DNA from 2 places in the Micromonospora sp. NPDC127501 genome. Region 2 is predicted to be linked to the other one. Evidence: riboswitches for the same ligand, from Rfam matches in the RefSeq annotation. Region 2 holds a riboswitch; the other holds the start of a gene.
The links. Region 2 has a riboswitch for thiamine pyrophosphate ahead of ABTW72_RS17880 (ECF transporter S component). Riboswitches for the same ligand answer to the same signal wherever they lie in the genome.
Positions count from the first base shown of each region.

Region 1: linked by a shared signal. The riboswitch ahead of thiE (thiamine phosphate synthase) and the one ahead of ABTW72_RS17880 (ECF transporter S component) in region 2 are both predicted to bind thiamine pyrophosphate.

Region 1 is NZ_JBEORJ010000023.1:43,002-53,143, reverse strand. Features, by position in the region: gene ABTW72_RS32130 (thiazole synthase) at 1-770, opposite strand, end outside; gene thiS (sulfur carrier protein ThiS) at 767-967, opposite strand; gene thiO (glycine oxidase ThiO) at 958-2,124, opposite strand; gene thiE (thiamine phosphate synthase) at 2,121-2,747, opposite strand; TPP riboswitch at 2,742-2,851, opposite strand; gene ABTW72_RS32110 (ThuA domain-containing protein) at 3,165-8,996, shown strand; gene ABTW72_RS32105 (hypothetical protein) at 9,068-9,667, shown strand; gene ABTW72_RS32100 (aldo/keto reductase) at 9,820-10,142, opposite strand, start outside.
Region 2 is NZ_JBEORJ010000007.1:63,198-73,339, reverse strand. Features, by position in the region: gene ABTW72_RS17895 (sugar isomerase domain-containing protein) at 1-625, opposite strand, end outside; gene ABTW72_RS17890 (AAC(3) family N-acetyltransferase) at 622-1,428, opposite strand; gene ABTW72_RS17885 (alpha/beta fold hydrolase) at 1,458-2,288, opposite strand; TPP riboswitch at 2,396-2,500, shown strand; gene ABTW72_RS17880 (ECF transporter S component) at 2,575-3,168, shown strand; gene ABTW72_RS17875 (ABC transporter ATP-binding protein) at 3,286-4,716, shown strand; gene ABTW72_RS17870 (energy-coupling factor transporter transmembrane component T family protein) at 4,713-5,513, shown strand; gene ABTW72_RS17865 (hypothetical protein) at 5,827-6,270, opposite strand; gene ABTW72_RS17860 (thiamine-binding protein) at 6,562-6,858, shown strand; gene gnd (NADP-dependent phosphogluconate dehydrogenase) at 7,047-8,489, shown strand; gene ABTW72_RS17850 (pirin family protein) at 8,671-9,432, opposite strand; gene ABTW72_RS17845 (thioredoxin reductase) at 9,429-9,629, opposite strand; gene ABTW72_RS17840 (hypothetical protein) at 9,860-10,045, opposite strand; gene ABTW72_RS17835 (isoprenyl transferase) at 10,117-10,142, opposite strand, start outside.

The sequences.
Region 1 (10,142 bases), on a different contig from region 2:
GGTCTTCCCTCGTCGGGGGTGGAGGCGAGCGCGTGGAAGCGGCGCTCGATCCGGCCGGCCCGGGCCGCCAGTCGGCCCGCCTCGACCGCGTACCGCATCGCCGTGGCCATCGCCATCGGGTCGGCCGCGCGGGTGACCGCGCTCGCCAGCAGCACCCCGTCACAGCCCAGCTCCATGGCCAGCGCCGCGTCGGACGCGGTGCCGATGCCAGCGTCGAGGATCACCGGCACGTCCACACCCTGCCGGATCAGTCGAATGTGGTGCGGGTTGCCGATGCCGAGCCCCGAACCGATCGGGGAGCCGGCCGGCATCACCGCGGCGCAGCCCACGTCGGCGAGGCGGCGGGCGAGGACCGGATCGTCGCTGGTGTACGGCAGCACGGTGAAGCCGTCGGCGACCAACTCCTCGGCGGCGCGGAGCAGCTCCACCCCGTCGGGCAGCAGCGTCCGCTCGTCGCCGATCACCTCCAGCTTGACCCAGTCGGTGTCGAACGCGTCCCGGGCCAACCGGGCCACCTTCACCGCCTCGGTGGCGGTGTGACAGCCGGCGGTGTTCGGCAGCAGGCGTACGCCGCACCGGTCCAGTAGTTCCAGCAGCCCACCCGTGGAGCCCGGTGCCGTGCCCACCCGGCGCAGCGCCAGGGTGACCAGCTCGGTGCCGGACGCCCGGATCGCCTGCTCCAGGACGTGCAGGTTCGCGGCACCGCCGGTGCCGAGGATCAGCCGTGAGGTGAAGGTCTCCCCACCCAGCTCGAAGGGCACGCCGCTCACCCGCCCTGCGCCGCGGTGAGCACCTCGACCCGGTCACCGTCGTGCAGTGCCCGCGCCGGCCAGCCGGCCCGGGGCACCACCTCGCCGTTGACCGCGACCGCCACCCCACGCGGCTGCGCCACGATGTCGCGGACCAGGTCCGCCACCGACGCACCGGCGGCGACGCTGCGCCCGGCCCCGTTCACCGTCAACTCCACAGGTCCCCCTCCAACGTCGGTTCAGCTCCGCCCGACGCGGCCACCGCGGTGGCGCCGCCGAAGCGGTCGGCCCGGAAGGGCGCGAGCAGCGGGTCGGGTACGCCGCCGAGCACCAGGTCGGCGATCAGGTCGGCGGTGATCGGGGTGAGCACGATGCCGTGCCGGTGGTGCCCGGTGGCGGCCAGGACGTCCGGTCGGTCGGGCAGCGGCCCGAGGATCGGCGCGTTGTCCGGGGTGCCCGGGCGCAGCCCGGCGACCGCCTCGACCAGGTCGTACTCGGCCAGCTCGGGCATCAGGTCGACCCCGGCGCGCAGCAGCCGTTGCACAGCACCGGCGGTGACAGTGGTGTCCGAGCGCTCCTCGACCGTCGCGCCGAGCACGACCTCACCGTCGGCGCGGGGCACCAGGTAGACGTGCTCGCCGTCGGCGTACCCCCGGATCACGTGCCGGAAGCCCGGCGCGACGCCGTCGGGCGCGCGTAGCCGGAGGATCTGACCCTTCACCGGCCGCACGGGCAGGCCGGTGAGCGCGGCCGCCCCGCAGCCGGCGGCGACCACGGTGACCGGTGCGTCCACATCGGACAGGGATCGGACCGGCTGCGGCACGAGCACCGCGCCGGCCCGCTGTGCGGCCGTGCGCAGCGCCGGCACCAGCAGCCGGGGGTCGACCTGATGGTCGGTGGGCGCGAGCGCGCCGCCGCGCACCCGTGGGGCGAGCGCCGGTTCGCGGTCGCGCAGCTCACTGGGGCGCAGCGGCGTCACGGGCAGACCCAACCCCTGCTGGTACGCCCACAGCCGGCGCGCCTCGGCCAGGTCGTCGCCGGTGAGCCCGACCATCAGGGTGCCCTCGGTCCGGTAGCCGATCTCGACCCCGGTCGTCTCGGTCAACTCGGCGGCGAACGCCGGCCAGCGGGCGGCGGACGCCAGCAGCAACCCGGTCAGCTGCCGCTCACCGAAGTACGCCTCGGCGACCGGGGAGAGCATGCCGGCGGCCACCGCCGACGCACCCGAGCCGGGCACCGGATCGTGCACCGCCACCCGCAGTCCACGCGCGGCGCAACGCCAGGCGATCGCCAGCCCGATCGGCCCCGCCCCCACCACTGCCACGTCCGGCCGGACCCGGTCGCTCGACGGCGGTGACGGGGACCGGCCGGTCAGCACGTCAGGGCCTCGATCAGCTCGGCGGTTGCCCGTGCCGGGTCGGCTGCGGCGGAGAGGGCACCGACCACCGCCACCCCGTACGCCCCGGCAGCCCGCAGCGCCGGCACCCGGGCGGCGGTCACTCCGCCGATCGCGATGACCGGAACGTCGACGGCGTCGACGACGGCGCGTACCCCGGCGGGCCCGATGGGGTCCGGCAGGCCGGTCTTGGTGCTGGTGGTGTGACACGGCCCGACGCCCAGGTAGCTGGCGCCCGCCGCGACGGCCTCGCGCGCCGGGCCCGGCGCGCGAGCGGTGGCGCCCAACACACCGGTGGGGCCGAGCACCCGGCGGGCGGCGGCGACCGGCAGATCGTCGGCGCCGACGTGCCCACCGGCGGCGCCCACCGCCAGCGCCACGTGCAACCGGTCGTTGACCAGGCAGGTCGCCCGGTACGACGCGCAGAGCGCGAGCACCCGCCTGGTCAGGTCGTACGCCTCGCGGTCGGTGGCGGAATCCTCGACCCGGACCTGCACCACCAGGTCGGCGTGGGCCACGGTGAGGGCGGCGCGAACCACGACGAGTGGGTCGCGACCGGGTCGGGTGTCGGTGATGAGATGCAATCGCCCCAGGGACGGCACGGCAACGCTCCTCCCTGCGCCGGCATTACCCGGATCAGGTTCGACGGTCGGGGGCTGTCAGCCCCCCTCTCAGCCCGGTACACCGGGCTCCCGTGGGTTACTTGCGTGTCACCGTACGACAGATCCGCCGGCCTGCCAAGGCGCGGGGTCGGCGGTGGCGGCTGACCGGACCGCGTCAAAAACGAGCGAGATCCAATGGGGCACTTCATACGGTCCTGTTCGGAATGTCGCCCCCCGTTGCAGAACCGTTACCCGTCTGCATCTTGCCCGACATCGAGCGAGCCGAATTAATTTGTTCAGCGATTCGACAAAATGTCGGTGGGGGCACCCTGGCACGGTGTGACCACCGGCTCCATCAGGGACGGCCTTCGGCGAGCCGACTCCCGCGAGCTCTGTCACTACGACACAGGAGGCGGCGTGTCCCGTTCTCGTCGTGCCCGCGTACCCATCACCGCAACCCTGATCTCCCTGGCCATGGCCTCGACCACCCTGTTCGGCGCGCCCGCGCAGGCGGCCGCCCAGGTTCCCCCACGGGATGCGAAAGCCGCAGCCCCGGTCAGCCAGGTGGCGCCGAAGGCGCCAAAGGCCGCGGCCGATCCCTTCTCCGTCCTCGTCTTCTCCAAGACCGCCGGCTTCCGGCACGACTCCATCCCCACCGGCATCGCCGCCATCCAGCAACTCGGCGTCGACAACGGATTCACGGTGGACAACTCCGAGGACGGCGCCGCATTCAACGACGCCAACCTGGCGAAGTACAAGGCGGTGATCTGGCTCTCCACCACCGGTGACGTGCTCAACGCCGACCAGCAGGCGGCGTTCGAGCGCTACGTGAAGGCCGGCGGCGGCTACGTCGGCATCCACGCCGCGTCGGACACCGAGTACAGCTGGGCCTGGTACGGCGACCTGGTCGGCGCGTACTTCGCCAACCACCCGCAGAACCAGCAGGCCACGGTCAAGGTGGAGGACCACGCCCACCCGTCCACGGCCGGGTTGCCGGACCGGTGGTCCCGGTTCGACGAGTGGTACAACTACCAGACCAACCCCCGGCCGGACGTGCACGTGCTGGCCAGCCTGGACGAGAAGAGCTACACCGCCGGTGCCGGCGCGATGGGTGCGGACCACCCGATCGCCTGGTGCCAGGACTACGACGGTGGCCGCTCCTGGTACACCGGCGGCGGGCACACCCGGGAGTCGTACGCCGAGCCCGAGTTCCTCTCCCACCTGCTCGGCGGCATCCGCACCGCGGCCGGTGTCGAGAACGCCGACTGCGGCGCCTCGAAGACCTCGAACTTCGAGAAGGTCACGCTGGACAGCAACACCAGCAACCCGATGGAGCTGGACGTCGCCCCCGACGGGCGTGTCTTCTACATCGAACGCGACGGTCGCGTGCAGATCGTGAAGCCGGACACCGGCAACACCGTCACCGCCGTCGACCTGGACGTCTTCACCGGTAACGAGGACGGCCTCATCGGCATCCGGCTCGACCCGGACTTCGCCACCAACAAGTGGGTGTACCTGTACTACGCCCCGAACGACGGGGTCACCCGCAACCTGCTGTCCCGTTTCACGGTGACCGGCGACACCATCGACCTGGCCAGCGAGAAGCAGGTGCTACGGGTCGACACGCAGCGCAACACCTGCTGCCACGCCGGCGGCAGCATGGCCTTCGACGGTGACGGCAACCTCTACCTGGCCACCGGCGACAACACCAACCCGTTCGAGTCGAACTCGTACTCGCCGCTCGACGAGCGGTCGGGCCGCCAGGACTACGACGCGCAGCGCACCTCCGCCAACACCAACGACCTGCGCGGCAAGGTGATCCGGATCCACCCGGAGGACGACGGGACGTACACCGTTCCGGCGGGCAACCTCTTCGCGCCGGGCACCGAGAAGACCCGTCCCGAGATCTACGCGATGGGCTTCCGCAACCCGTTCCGGATCGGCACCGACCCGAAGACCAACACGCTGTACGTCGCGGACTACGGCCCGGACGCCAACGCGGACAACCCGAACCGGGGCCCCCGCGGTCTGGTCGAGTGGAACGTCGTCACCCCGGGCAACTACGGCTGGCCGTACTGCACGGGCACGAACGAGGCGTACAACGACTACACGTTCCCGTCCGGCCCGAGCGGTCCGAAGTTCGACTGCGCGGCCCCGGTGAACAACTCGCCCAACAACACCGGTCTGACCAACCTCCCGCCGGTGGTCCCGGCGACCGTCGACTACGGGTACGCCGGTGACGCGCGTTACCCGGAGATCGGTGGCGGCGGCGCCCCGATGGGCGGCCCGGTCTACCGCTACGACGCCGACCTGAACTCGAACCGCAAGTGGCCGGCGTACTACGACGGCAAGGCTCTGCTCGGCGAGTGGAACCAGAACAAGATGTACACCATGCAGCTGACCCCCGACGGCAAGTCGTTGGTGGACATCAACCAGCTGCTCACCGGCATGAGCATGGTCCGGCCGATGGACTTCGAGTTCGGCCCGGACGGGGCGCTGTACCTGATCGAGTGGGGCAGCGGCTTCGGCGGCAACAACGACAACTCGGGCGTCTACCGGATCGACTACACCGCCGGTGACCGCGCCCCGATCGCCGCGGCGTCCGCCAACCCGACCTCGGGTCCGGCGCCGCTGACGGTGACCTTCTCCAGCGCCGGTTCCCGAGACCCGGACGGTGGCACGCTCACCTACGCCTGGACGTTCGGCGACGGGCAGACCTCGACCGAGGCCAATCCGACCCACACGTACGCCACGGCGGGCAACTACACCGCCCAGCTCACCGTCACCAACCCCAAGGGCCGGACCGCGGTGGCCAACGTGCCGGTCACCGTGGGCAACACCGCGCCGACGGTCTCCATCGAGTTCCCACCGGACGGCGGCTTCTTCAACTGGGGTGACCAGGTCCGCTACTCGATCAAGGTGACCGACCCCGAGGACGGGCAGATCGACTGTGACCGGGTGCAGCTTCAGGTGCTGCTCGGTCACGACGAGCACGCTCACCCGCTGGAGCAGCACACCGGCTGCACCGGCACCGTCCAGACGTCGCTCGCCTCCGGGCACGGCGCCGAGGCGAACGTCTTCGCGGTCTTCGAGGCGACCTACACCGACGAGGGTGGTGCCGGCGGTGCCGGTGCCCTGACCGGTCGGCAGATCGAGGTCCTTCAGCCGAAGCAGAAGCAGGCCGAGTACTTCACCGCCACCGGGCGTGCCCCGGTGAGCACCGGCGGTGGCGACCCCGGCGTGCAGCGGGAAGCCGGCGCCGACACCGCCGGTGGCGGCCAGAGCGTCGCGTTCATCGAGGACGGTGACTGGTGGTCGGTCGCTCCGGCGGACCTGACCAACATCACCGAGATCCGCTTCCGGGCCGCCTCCGCCGCCGCCGGCGGTCGGATCGAGGTTCGCGCGGGTGCGGTTGACGGACCGGTGGTCGCCACGGCCGTCGTACCGTCGACCGGCGCGTGGCAGACGTACACGGACGTGAGCGCACCGGTCACCGGCGCCGCGAGCGGCTCGCTGTACTTCCTGGCCCGCGATCCGAACGGCGGAACGGGTTCGCTGTTCAACGTCAACTGGATGGACTTCGTCGGCCGCGGTGTCACCGAGAACGGGCCGCCGGTGGTCAGCGCCACGGCCACCCCGGCCACCGGCACCGCACCGGTCACCGTCGCCTTCGACGGCACGGCCACCGACGCCGAGGGCGACACCCCGTTGACGTACGCCTGGGACTTCGGTGACGGAGGCTCGGCGACCACAGTGGACGCCAGCCACACCTACACCAGCCCGGGCACCTTCACGGCCACCCTCACGGTGACCGACAGCAAGGGCGCCAAGTCGTACGCCACCGTGCCGGTGCGGGTCGACGCGCCGGACACGTCCTGCTTCGGGGCGCGTTCGGACGACTTCAACGGCAACAGCCTCGACAAGGAGCGCTGGACCAGCGTCGTCCGGGAGAACCAGCTCTACTCGCTCAGTGGCGGGGCGCTGCGACTGCCCACCGGCGTGGGTGACCTCTACGGCGCTCGCAACGACGCCACCAACCTGGTGCTCCAGGCGGCCCCGACCGGCGCGTGGGAGATGACCACCAAGGTCACCCTGCCGGTGACGGCCAACTACCAGCAGGCCGGCCTGCTGGTGTACGGCGACGACGACAACTACGCCAAGCTGGACCTGCTGTACAACGGCAGCCGGCGGGTGGAGTTCATCCGGGAGACGGCGGGCACGCCGCGCAACGAGTCTGCCGACGCCACCAACGCGCCTGCCGGTGACACCGTGTACCTGCGGGTCACCAGCGACGGGACGAACCTGACCGCGGCCGTCTCGGCCGACGGACAGACGTTCACCGCGGTCGGTCGTTCGGCAGCGCTGGCCGGCATCACCAACCCGCGGATCGGGGTCTTCGCGCTCAACGGTGGCACCGAGGCACCGGTTGTCGACGCGGCCTTCGACTCGTTCCAGGTGACGCCGGACGCTCCGGCCGGGCCGGTCGACCCGTCGGACGAGTTCACCGGCAGCACGTTGGACAAGTGCCGGTGGGACGCGATCCTGCGGGAGGACCCGACCGGTTACCGGGTCACCGGTGGCGCGTTGCGGATCGACGTGCCCAACGGTGACATCTACGGCACCGACAACACCGGGCCGAAGAACTTCATCCTCCAGACCGCGCCGTCGGGCGACTGGACCCTGGAGACGAAGGTCGACGGCAGTCTGCTGAACGAGCAGTACCAGCAGGCCGGTCTGCTCGTGCAGGCCGACGACGACAACTACCTGAAGTTCGACTTCATCGCGGACAACCAGGCCGGCTCGGCGGTGACGCGGCGGATCGAGTTCCGCAGCGAGATCGCCGGTACGGTGCAGAACCCGCAGCCGGAGGTGACCAACCTGACCTCGGCGGTGTGGCACCTGCGGTTGGCGCGTGTCGGCAACACGTTCACCGCGTCGTACTCGGCGGACGGGACGACCTGGACCGCGTTGGAGGCGCTGACCAACACCGCGGTGGGTGCCACCCCGAAGGTGGGGCTGTTCACCCTCGGCGCCAACCAGACGGCGTCGAAGACCGCCTCGTTCGACTACTTCCGGCTCAGCACGAAGGTGGCCGACGAGACGGCGCCGGTGACCACCGCGGCGGTTTCCGGCACCCCGACCGACGGGTGGCACACCGGGCCGGTGACGATCACGCTCACCGGTGCCGACGAGGCCGGCGGTAGCGGGCTCGCCGGTACGGAGTACCAGCTGGACGGGGCCACCACCTGGACGGCGTACACCGCTCCGGTGGCGGTCAGCGGGGACGGCGAGCACGAGCTCCGGTTCCGCTCGACGGACAAGGCCGGCAACGTGGAGGCGACCAAGACCGTCTCGGTCAAGATCGACGCCACCGCGCCGGTGACCTCGGCGACGTTCGCTCCGGCGAACGACGCCGGTTGGCACAACGGGACCATCCCGGTCGTGCTGGCCGCTACCGATGCCGGTTCCGGCGTCAAGACGGTGGAGTGGTCGCTGGACGGGGGCGCGTGGGCGCCGTACTCGACGCCAATCGAGGTGACCGGTGACGGGCAGCACGAGCTGCTGTTCCGCTCGGCGGACAAGGCGGGCAACGTCGAGACGCTGAAGTCGGCGGTGCTTCGCATCGACGGCACCAAGCCGACGCTGCTGGTGTCCGGGCTGGCCGACGGCCAGCTCTACGGCGACAGCCAGGACGTCCGGGTGGCCTGGCAGGCCGTCGACCCGACCTCGGGCATCGCCAGCGTGGTCGGTCAGCTCGACGGCCAGGCGTACACCAGTGGCACCCTGCAGGCCATGTACGACCTGTCGCTCGGCCTGCACGAGCTGACCGTTACCGCGACCGACAAGGCGGGCAACAAGACCACCTCGACGGTCCGGTTCTTCGTCACCACCTCGTTCCGGGACATGCAGGGTCTGCTGGACCGGTTCAAGGCGACGGGGCGGCTCTCGACCAAGGCGCACAAGCAGCTGTCGAACAAGCTCGACGCTGTTCGCGCGTCCGAGGCGGCCGGCGACGACAAGGCTGCCGTCCGGCAGCTGACCGCGTTCCGGACGCTCGCCAGCGACGCCACGCTGGTGCCCGAGGCGGAGGTCCGGGACGTTCTGATCCGGGACGCCGACGCCATGATCGTTCGGCTCGGCGGCGCGGCCAGCAAGGCCGGGGTCAAGGCGAACGGCGGCGACTCGGTCAAGGGCACCGGGCGGCTCGGTGGCGATGCCACCCGGCTGGCACCCGGTCGCCAGCTCTGATCCGACGGGGCCCCTTCCCGGCGCTGCGGCGTCGGGGAGGGGCCTCCCTCATCGGTAGGGAGGAGATGTCCGTGACGGGTATCCGCAAGGTGGTGGCCGCCGTGTTCGTCGGGCTGGCCCTGACCCTGTCCGCCGCCGCCCCGGCGGCGCAGGCCGCTCAGGCCGCCCCGGCGGCGCAGGCCGCTCAGGCCGCCCCGGCGGCGCAGGCCGCTCAGGCCGCCCCGGCGGCGCAGGCCGACAAGCTCAAACTCACTGTGGCCGGCGACGGGGCTCAGGGCGTCACCATCCAGGCCACCTACGCCGATGGCCGCCGGCTGGAACAGGTGGTGCGGTTGGTCCTGACCGCCACCGGCCCGGACGGGCAGCGGGTCGGGCCGGTGCAGCTCGAACCGCAGCCCGAGGGGCAGGGTTTCTACAGCAGCGGCCCGGTGCTCTCCACCGGCACGTGGAAGGTGTCGGTGAACTCCCCCGCTCCGCTTCAGAGCAAGGCCACCGCCACGGTCCAGGCTAAGGCGGCGCAGTCACCGCCGGCGCCCGCGCCGGTCGCGGTGACCAAGCCAGCGGACGGCGGGGCGGGCACCGGTTGGTGGCCGCTCGCGGCGGCCGGTCTCGTGCTCGTCGCCGCGGCCATGGGGGTGGCCATGCTCTTCGGCCGCCGCCGCACCGACTGACCACACAGCATGCAACGACACCGGGCCGGGCCGCGACGAGCGGCCCGGCCCGGCGTCGTCTGATCGACTGTGCTCGACTCGGCATCCTTGACGTCGGGGCTTCCCGGACCGCAGGTCACCCCGACGTCAAGAAACGCGAGTGGATCAGGCCCTCAGAGGACGGCGCGCAGCGCTGCCAGATCGTCGTCGCTGGGCTCCCAGGTGCCGGCGGCGGCGTTGGCGCGCACCTGCTCCGGCGTGGTGGCACCGGCGATCACCGAGGTCACCGCCGGCTGGGCGGCCAGCCCGCCGATCGCCACCTGGAGCATCGTCAGCCCCCGCTCGGTCGCGTACGCCTCGATCGCCTCGATGGTGTCCCAGTCGGCAGCGGCGAGCCGCTCCGCGTACCGGCCGCCGCCGGAGAGACGGCTGCCGGCCGGCGGCTGAGCCTCGCGCTTGTACTTGCCGGTGAGCAGACCGTTGGCGAGCGGGAAGA
Region 2 (10,142 bases):
CCACCTCCACGGTCACCTGCTGCGCCAGCAGCGCCGCGGTGATCGAGGAGACCGCGCCGACCGCGCCGCCGCCGGGCAGGGGCAGCGTCGCGTCGCCGTACGGCGCGCCGTTGTCGAGCACCACGTCGGCGAGGTCGCTCAGCTTGCGCCCGGACGGGTGCCGGGAGGCCATCCGGCCGGAGTGCCGCGCCGAGGTGATCGCCACCAACCCGTGACCGTGCTCCTTCACCAGCGTGGCGAACTCCACCATCGCGCCGTTGACCCCGGAGTTCGAGGCGAGCACGAAGACGTCGGTGGGGCGTACCGGGGCCAGCTCGTAGAGGCGGTGCGCGACGGCCGGGTCCCGTTCCAGCAGCGGGCCCAGCCGGTCGGCCGGTTCGCCGCCGAGCAGCACCAGGTCGCGTAGCGCGATCCGGTTGGTGGGCACCAGACCGCCCGCCCGTCCGGCGATCTCCATGGCGAGGGCCTCCGAGTGCCCGGTGCCGAACGCGTGCACCACGCCGTCGGCTCGGACGGCCTCGGCGATCAGGTCGGCGGCCCGCCCCACCGCCTCCCGCTGACTGGCGGCCACCCGGCCGATCGTCTCGGTCACCACGGCCAGGTAGTCCTCGGCACTCACCGTCATACGTCCTCCGTCGTTCGATTACGAGCCAGCCAGCGCACCGCGAAGTCGACCGCCGCGCGCTGGCGCATCAACCTGCCGGTCCCGGTGCCGACCGGCGCGGTGCGTACCGCTCCGGTGGCCTCCAGGTCCCCGCCCAACGCGGCGAAGTCGTCCGCGTCGAGTCGTACGTCCTGCCACCACACCCATTCCCGACCACCGTCGGCGGTACGCACGGCAGCACCGAGCCGCTCCCGGGGCGAGCCGGGGCGGCGGTATTCAGCCAGGTGCAGCGAGGTGCTCACCGAGTGGTCCACGCCGAGCAGCAACACGTCGGCGTCGAGGTCGTAGAGGCGGGCCAGTGGGGAGCCCTCGCCGAGCATGTCGGCCAGGGTGTGCCCGGCCACCACCTGCTCGGCGGCCGGACCGAGGGCGGCGAACGACACGTGCGGATGGGAGCTGCGCAGCGCGCCGGGCCAGCCGCGGACCGTCTCGGCGAGCACACCCATGAAACGGCTCGGCGTGACCGCCGGGTCGAAGCCCGGCATCTCCGAGCGGATCAGCGGCCACCAGCCCGCCGGCACCGGCGGGTTGCGCCACTGCGCGGGGTCGCTGTTGTCGGGCGTGTGGGTGGGCACGACGATCGTGCCGTCCGGGCCGAGCGCGTCGCGCAGGGCGAGCACCACCGCGTGCGGCCCGCCGCTGACGAAGCCCAGCGGACGCAGCGAGGCGTGCACCAGCATCGTCGCTCCCGGGCGTACGCCCAGCACGCGCAGCTGCGCGGCGATCGAGCGACGGCTGCCCGGCCCGCTGGCGTCCGTCGTCACGATGGCTCTCCCTCGCGGAACCGCACGGATCAGGCCGTTCCGCCGGCTCGGGCCAGGATCGCCTCGGCGAGCGGGGCCGGTGCCGCGTCCGGGATCCAGTGACTGACCCCGGGCAGCTGCACGAAGCGGTAGTCCCCGGTGACGTTCGGCGCGCACGCCTCGGCGGCGGTGCGGCCGATGGCGACGTCCCGGTCACTCCAGACGTACGTGGTGGGCACCGCGACCGGGCCGACGGCGGCCAGGTCGGCGCGGGACATCGCCCGGTACCAGTTCAGCGCGGCCGTGAGCGCACCCGGCTCGCGCATCGGGTCGGCGTACCGGTTCACCCGGGACGTGTCGCCCACCCCGCCGAGCAGCTTGCGCAGCGCGGTGGCGTGCCACGCCAGCAGCACCTTCTCCGCCTTGTCGGGCTTGCGGAACAGCGCGATGTACGACGAGCGGGCCTTCTGTTGGGCGTCGGTGCTCAGGGCGTGCGCCATGGCCGCCGGATGCGGTACGGACACCGCGGTCAGCGTGTGCACCCGCTCGGGGTGGCGGGCGGCAACCGCCCAGGCCACGATCGCGCCCCAGTCGTGGCCGACCAGGTGCACGGCGTCCAGCCCGAGCGCGTCGAGCACCGCCACCACGTCGGTGACGAGTTCGGGGATCCGGTAGTCGGCCACCGCCGTGGGCCGGGCGCCGGGTGAGTAACCGCGCTGGTCCAGCGCGTACGTGCGCAGCCCACCCGCGTGCAGCGCCGGCGCCACGTCGTCCCACTCGCCGCTGTGCTGAGGGAAACCGTGCAGCAGCAGGACGGGTACGCCGTCCGTCGGACCGCCGACGGTCACCTCGAACGTGAAGCCTCGCGCGTCAACCCGCATGATCGGAAGCGTACCCAGCCGGCGGTCGGCCGGTCGCTCCCGCAGGTCAGGCGGATGCCCTGCTGGGCCCGCGACCGTGGTCGGTGTTAGCGTCAGCGAGACAACTTCATATCCGACAGGGGAGCGCACAGCGCTGAGAGTGCGGGCACGCCCGCAGACCCTCGAACCTGATCTGGGTAATGCCAGCGCAGGGAGTTCGGTCGACCTCCAGCCGCGCCGCAGTCCGGTGCCACCGGACGCGGCGTGCGTCTTCTCCTGGTTCGCACTCACGAACTGGGAGCAACACATGGAATCCACCACCGACACACACCGTTGGCGCACCATCGACATCGTGGTCGCCTCGGTGATCGCGGTAGCCTTCGGCGTCATCTTCTGGGCCTGGGGCCTGGTCTGGAGCGCCACCGAGGGCGCGTTCGCCTTCTTCCCGCCGGCGCAGACACTGCTCTACGGTGTCTGGCTGATGCCGGCGGTGATCGGCGGGCTGGTCATCCGCAAGCCCGGCGCCGCGCTCTACTGCGAGACCGTGGCCGCGGTCCTGTCCGCGCTGCTGGGCAGCCAGTGGGCCGGCACGGTGATCCCGCAGGGCATCGTGCAGGGCATCGGCGCCGAGCTGGCCTTCGCCGCCTTCCGGTACCGGTCGTTCCGGCTGCCGACCGCGGTGTTCGCCGGCGCGCTGACCGGCCTCAGCGCCGCCCTGTTCGACTTCTTCGTCTGGAACGTCGACTACGCGCTGACCGACTACCGCATCCCGTACGCGCTGCTCACCATCGTCAGCGCCACAGTGATCGCCGGCCTGGGCGGCTGGCTGCTGACGAACGCCCTGGCCAACACCGGCGTCCTGGACCGCTTCCCCGCAGGCCGCAACCGAGCCCTGATCTAACCCCTCACCAACTCGGGTTGATCAAGAGGTTTGCGTCAACGGAAGGCGATTTCCTGACGCAACCTCTTGATCAACCGCAGCGGGCGGGGGCGCGGTGGGCGGGAGGGGGTGGGTTTGGTGGGCGGGGTACTGCTGCGGGGGTTCGGGTGGCGGCACGCTGGGCGGCGCGCCTGGGCCGTTCGGGGGGTTGATCTGCGGGTCGAGGCTGGGGAGCGGGTTCTGCTTCTCGGACCCTCCGGGGCGGGCAAGAGCACAGTGCTCAGCGCGTTGGCCGGGCTGCTCCCCGAGGACTCCGGCGAGCAGGAGGGCACCGTCGAGATCGACGGGCTCGACCCGCGCAAGGGACGGGAACGGGTCGGCATCGTCTTCCAGGACCCGGAGACCCAACTGGTGATGGCGCGCTGCGGCGACGACGTCGCGTTCGGGCTGGAGAACCGGGGAGTGCCGGCCGACGAGATCTGGCCCCGGGTGGACGAGGCGCTGCACCGGGTCGGCTTCCCGTACTCCCGGGACCGCCACACCGCGGCGCTCTCCGGCGGCGAGCAGCAACGCCTCGCCCTGGCCGGCGCGCTGGCCCTGCGCCCCGCCCTGTTGCTGCTCGACGAGCCGACCGCCAACCTCGACCCGGCCGGAGCCGACCTGGTCCGGCACGCGGTGGCCGGCGCGCTGGACGCCGACACCACCCTCATCCTGGTCGAGCACCGGGTCGCCGAGGCACTGCCACTGGTCGACCGGGTGGTCGTCCTGGAACCGGGCGGCGGCGTCCGCGCGGACGGCACACCCGAGGCGGTCTTCGCCGCCCACGGTGCCGCCCTGGCCGCCGAGGGTGTCTGGGTGCCCGGTCACCCCATCGCGCCCCGGGCGGCCACCGCCGGCCCCGGCGACCTGTTGCTCACCGCCGACCGGCTCGGCCTGCCGCCGCGGCTGGGCTCCACCGACCTCGCGGTACGCGCCGGTGAAGCGCTCGCCGTACGCGGACCGAACGGCGCCGGCAAGTCCACCCTGGCGTTGCTGCTCGGCGGTCTGCTCCGGCCGGGCAACGGGCGGGTCACCGCGTCCGCCGAGTTGGCCGGCGCGGACCACCGCACTCCCCCACACCGGTGGCGGGCGCCCGCACTGGCCCGACGGATCGGGTCGGTCTTCCAGGATCCGGAGCACCAGTTCGTCACCAGCACGGTCTTCGACGAGCTGGCGCTGGGCCCGCGCCGCACCGGTCAACCCGAGGCGGCCGTCAAGGAGACCGTGGCCGGGCTGCTGGACCGGCTGCGGCTGGCCCGGCTCGCCGCCGCCAACCCGTACACCCTCTCGGGTGGCGAGGCGCGGCGGCTGAGCGTGGCGACCGCCCTGGCCACCGCGCCACGCCTGCTGATCTGCGACGAACCCACCTTCGGCCAGGACCGGCGGACCTGGCGGGAGCTGGTCGACCTCTTCGCCGACCTGCGCGACGCCGGGCACGGCGTCGTCACGGTCACGCACGACGCGGACTTCGTCGCCGCGCTCGCCGACCGCACCGTCACCCTGCACCGCGCCCCGGACGACCACCGATGATCAGCATCGAGCCGGTCGCCGCGCCGGACGCGCCGTTGGCCCGCCGTAACCCGGTGGCGAAGGTCGCCGCCGCACTCGTCTTCTCGTTCACCCTGCTGGCGACCCTGGACCCGGTGGCCCCGGCGATCGCCATCGCCCTCGAACTGGCCGTCCTGCCGCTGTTCGGTATCCGCTACCGGGTGCTGGCCCGCCGGGCCTGGCCGCTGCTGCTCAGTGCCGCCGGCATCCTGGTCACCCTGGTGCTGTTCGCGGCCGACCGGTCCGGCCGGGTCCTGCTGGACGCGGGACCGGCGCTGGTGAGCACCGGCGTCCTGCTCACCGCGCTCGGCCTGGTGCTGCGGGTGTTCGCGGTGGCCCTGCCCGGTGTGATCGTCTTCGCGACCACCGACCCCACCGACCTGGCCGACGCGTTGATCCAGAACGCGAAGGCGCCGGCCCGGTTCGCCATCGGGGCGCTGGCCGCGTTCCGGCTGGTGCCGCTGCTCGGTCAGGAGTGGCAGATGATCAGCATGGCTCGACGCGCGCGGGGCGTCGACGCGGGACGCAACCCAGTGGCGAAGCTGCGGCTCTTCGCCTCCACCGCGTTCGCGTTGCTGGTGGGGGCGATCCGCCGAGGCACCCGGCTGGCGGTGGCGATGGACGCCCGTGGCTTCGACGCCGGCACACCCCGTACCGTCGCCCGCCAGCAGCACTTCACCCGCGCCGACGTCCTCCTCATCGCTGGCGCCGTCGTCCTCGCCGCGGCCGCCCTGACCACGAGCGTCCTCCTGGGCACCTTCCGCCCCCTGATCAGCTGAGTCGGCCCCGCCCGCCGCCTGTCCGCTGCCCGCCGCCCGCCGCCGCCCGCCGCCCGCCGCCCGCCGGCAAGATCCGCACAACATCAGGGATGTAGTGGCCTCGTTGGCGGCGGAGGCCACTACATCCCTGATGTAGCTGTCACCACCCAGCGCCCACCACGCGTCGCCCCGCCGATCTTGCGGTTTCTGTCGTTGATTCATCCCGTTATGCCGGTGATGCGACAACAGAAAGTGCAAGATCGCCGGGCGGGGCTGGGCTGGGTCGGGCCAGCCCGGCGGGCTGGGCTGGGTAGGGCGGGGTGCGGTGGCTCGGTCAGCTGCGGCGGAAGGCGTAGCGGCGGGCCTGGCCGGCTTGCTGGCCGCGGCCGCCGCCGGAGCGGTTGCCGCCACCCTGGGGCGGGCCGGCCGTCGGTGCCTTCGGTCGCCCGGTCGGCTTCGGCAGATCTCGCATCGTCGGCGCATCGACGACCGCCGGCACGTCGACGACCGCCGGAACATCGACCGCTGTCGGCACGTCGACCGGCATCGCCACCTCGTCCAGGACGGCCGCTGGCAGCGCCGGCTCGGCGAGCACCGCCAACAGCGCCGGCTCGGCCAGCGCCGCCGGTTCCACCAGCGCCGCCGGCAGGGCCGGTTCGACCGCGAGGTCGAGGGCGGGGAGGGTGGTTGGGAGCGGGCCGTGGCCGGCCGCCGGGTCGACGCCGAGCGGCGTCGCTCTCGGGGTACGGGTCTTCTTCGGGTTACGCCTGGCAGGCATCCGGGCCTCCTTCATTGCCGACCGGCACGGCCGGTCCCGCGCTGCGGCGGTCGGTCGGATCGGCTGGTGACCGCCGTTGCGCGACGGTCGAGTGGGGAAGGGACTTGCTCACCGGGGCCAGGCAGGGCCATCGCCGCCGAACGGCGGGGAGGGGATGCGGGACGCCCGGGAGCGCACGGACCGCGACGCGGGACGGCGGGCCGGCTCGGAAGTGGGGCGTCAGTTACGCATGTTCGTACCGTAGCCACCGCCGGACCGACGCGCATCCGTTTTTACTGGCACGATCGGCACATGCTGATCGCGTTCTCGATCACCCCGCTCGGCGGTGACGACTCCGTGGGTGACCTGGTCGCCGAGGCGGTGCGGGTGGTCCGTGCGTCCGGCCTGCCCAACCGGACCGATGCCATGTTCACCACTGTCGAGGGCGAGTGGGACGAGGTGATGGCGGTGGTGAAGCGAGCTGTCGACGTGGTCGCCGCGCAGGCGCCCCGGGTGAGTGTGGTGCTCAAGGCCGACATCCGGCCCGGGGTCACCGACGCGCTGACCGGGAAGATCGCCCGTATCGAGGCTCGTCTCGCCGAAGGCTGACGCGCGCGGCGCGAAATGACGACAACTTTCCCCGCGCGGGCACACCGACCACCGAAATGAGCCCGAGCCGCCATCGGCAACGTCCACATCACGTGCAGTAACGGGACGTCCATCACTGGTCCGTATCGGCTCACATCACGGTAAGTTTCCAAACGCTGATAGTGGTGTGACGAGAGGTGGCGGCACGAATGGCTGATCAGGCGAGGGCACAAATCGGTGTGACCGGGCTGGCGGTGATGGGTCGCAACGTGGCCCGCAACCTGGCCCGCAACGGCTTCACTGTGGCAGTGCACAACCGCTCGCCGGAGCGCACCCGCAGCCTGGTCGCCGAGCACGGCGACGAGGGCACGTTCCTGCCGGGCGAGACGATGGCCGATTTCGTGGCGTCACTGGAACGACCCCGCGCGGTCATCGTCATGGTGAAGGCCGGTGCGCCCACCGACGCGGTGATCGACGAGTTGGTGCCGCTGCTCGACGAGGGCGACATCATCGTCGACTGCGGCAACGCCCACTTCGCCGACACCCGTCGCCGCGAGGAGGCGCTGCGAGCGCAGGGGCTGCACTTCAGCGGCACCGGCGTCTCCGGCGGCGAGGAGGGCGCGCTGCGCGGGCCGAGCATCATGCCGGGCGGCTCCACCGAGTCGTACGCGAAGCTCGGGCCGATGTTCGAGAAGATCGCCGCCCAGGTGGACGGCGTGCCGTGCTGCACGCACGTCGGGCCGGACGGCGCCGGGCACTTCGTCAAGATGGTGCACAACGGCATCGAGTACGCCGACATGCAGCTCATCGCCGAGGCGTACGACCTGCTCCGGGCCGGCCTGGACGCGACGCCGGCCGAGATCGCGGAGATCTTCCGGGAGTGGAACAACGGCGAGCTGGAGTCGTTCCTCATCGAGATCACCGCGGACGTGCTCGCGCACACCGACGCGGCGACCGGCCGGTCGTTCGTGGACATCGTGCAGGACCGGGCCGAGCAGAAGGGCACCGGTCGGTGGACCGTGCAGAGCGCCCTGGACCTGGGCATTCCGATCACCGGGATCGCCGAGGCGACCTTCGCCCGCTCGCTGTCCGGGCACGTCGACCAGCGCGAGGCGGCCCGTCGGGCGTTCCCCGACGCGGGTGAGAAGTGGCAGGTGACCGATCGGGAGACCTTCGTCGAGGACGTCCGACGGGCGCTGCTCGCTTCCAAGATCGTCGCGTACGCGCAGGGCTTCGACCACATCCGGGCGGGCAGCCAGGAATACAACTGGGACATCGACCTGGGCGGCACCGCGACGATCTGGCGGGGCGGCTGCATCATCCGGGCCCGCTTCCTCAACCGGATCCGTGAGGCGTACGACGAGCAGCCCGACCTGCCGACGCTGCTGGTGGCGCCGTACTTCGCCGAGGCGGTCAGCGCTGGCGTGCCGAGCTGGCGGCGGGTGGTGGCCGACGCGACCCGCGCCGGTGTGCCGACGCCCGCGTTCTCGTCGTCGCTGGCGTACTTCGACGCGTTGCGCGCGGAGCGGCTGCCCGCCGCGCTGATCCAGGGTCTGCGGGACAACTTCGGCGCGCACACCTACCAGCGGGTGGACCGCGAGGGCTCGTTCCACACCACCTGGGCCGGCGACCGCACCGAGTCCCCGGCCTAACCGGCGCGGCACCCGCGCCCCCGGCCCCCGCGCCCCCGCGCCCCCGCGCCCCCGCGCCTCCGGCGCCCGGCAAGATCGTGCTGGATCCATGATGTAGTGGCCTCCGTCGTCGTGGAGGCCACTACATCCATGTTCGAGCGTGATCATGGGGGCGCGGCGGCGCCTCCCGCGCGGGTGACGCTCACGCGACCGTGGCGTGCATCTCCCAGACCAGGATCTCGGCCGGTTCGTCGGCGGTCACCCGCCGGCCACCGGTCATGGTGAGCCGGGCGGCGTCGCCGCTGCCGAGCGGGCCGCTGCCCTCCAGGGTCACCGTCCCGTTGGGCACGTAGAGGTGCACGTAGGGCGCGTCCGGGATGGTGACCTCGTCGCCGGGGGCGAGGCGGGCGGCGTGCAGTGTCGCGTACCGGTTGCGGATCCGGATCGCGGACGCGCCGTCGTAGCGGTCCATCCCGGAGGCGATCGGCACCAGGCCCCCGCGGAGCAGCTCGTCCTCGATCTCCAGTTGCTCGTAGCCGGGGTCGACGCCCTGCTCGTCGGGGAGCACCCACATCTGCACGAAGTGCACCGGGTCGGTGTGCGGCTCCTGGTTGTTGAGCCGCCACGCGTCGTTCTTCTCCGAGTGCAGGATGCCGGTGCCGGCGCTCATCCGCTGGGCCAGACCCGGGTAGATCACCCCGGAGTGCCCGGTGGAGTCCTGGTGCACCAGGGAACCGCGCAGCACCCAGGTCACGATCTCCATGTCCTGGTGCGGGTGGGTCTCGAAGCCGGCCCCCGGTCGGACCACGTCGTCGTTGTTGACCAGCAGCAGACCGTGGTGGGTGTTGGCAGGGTCGTAGTGCCGGGAGAACGAGAAGGAGTGCTTGGAGTCCAGCCAGGAGATCCGGGTGGCGAAGCGATCATCGGCACGACGGATGTCGACCGCGGGCGCGGGCGCGGTCACCAGGCACGCTGCCCGGCGTCGGGGGTCGACGGCGCCCAGGTCAGGGCCGGCTCGCCGGTGGCCAGTTCGGCGATCTCACCGGTGCGCAGCTGCGGTGTGTGGCCGAACTCGGCGCAGTGCTGCTCGGCGATCTCGGCACAGATCTCGGCCACCTGCTCGCAGATCGGGTCGCCCAGGTCGGCGGCGTTCAACGCCATGATCATCTTAAAGCGGAGATCACGCATCTGCCCCCCAACCGCCGTCGTCCCACCACCTTCGGACCCTACCCGCCACCCTTGCGCAGGACCCCGAAACGAGCGCACCACCCCCGCTCGGTGCCAAGCCTGATGGTCGCCGTCGTGCCTGCCCAGGCCCCCGGCACCGTGGGGGATGCGCCAACGCCGCCCACACGAGGGGTGCGGGCGGCGCTGGGACAGCTGGGGATCGGTCAGAAGAAGCGGCGGCGCTTGGCCTTCTGCGGACGCATCAGGTCCGCACCCTTGGTCAGCAACCGGGTCGCCCCGGAGGGACCACGCCGGGCCTCCAGGGTGTGGCTGAGCCGGCGGGCGCCGGCCGCGGCCAGCGGCACCGCGATCGCCATCACCGCCCACTGGGCAATGCGCTTCTGGATCATGTGGGTTCACCTCCGTCAGTGGCTTCTGACGTCTCTGATACCCAGAGTGACGTGCGGGTAAGCGCGTCGGCTCAGATAACCGGGGCGACCGGGTTGG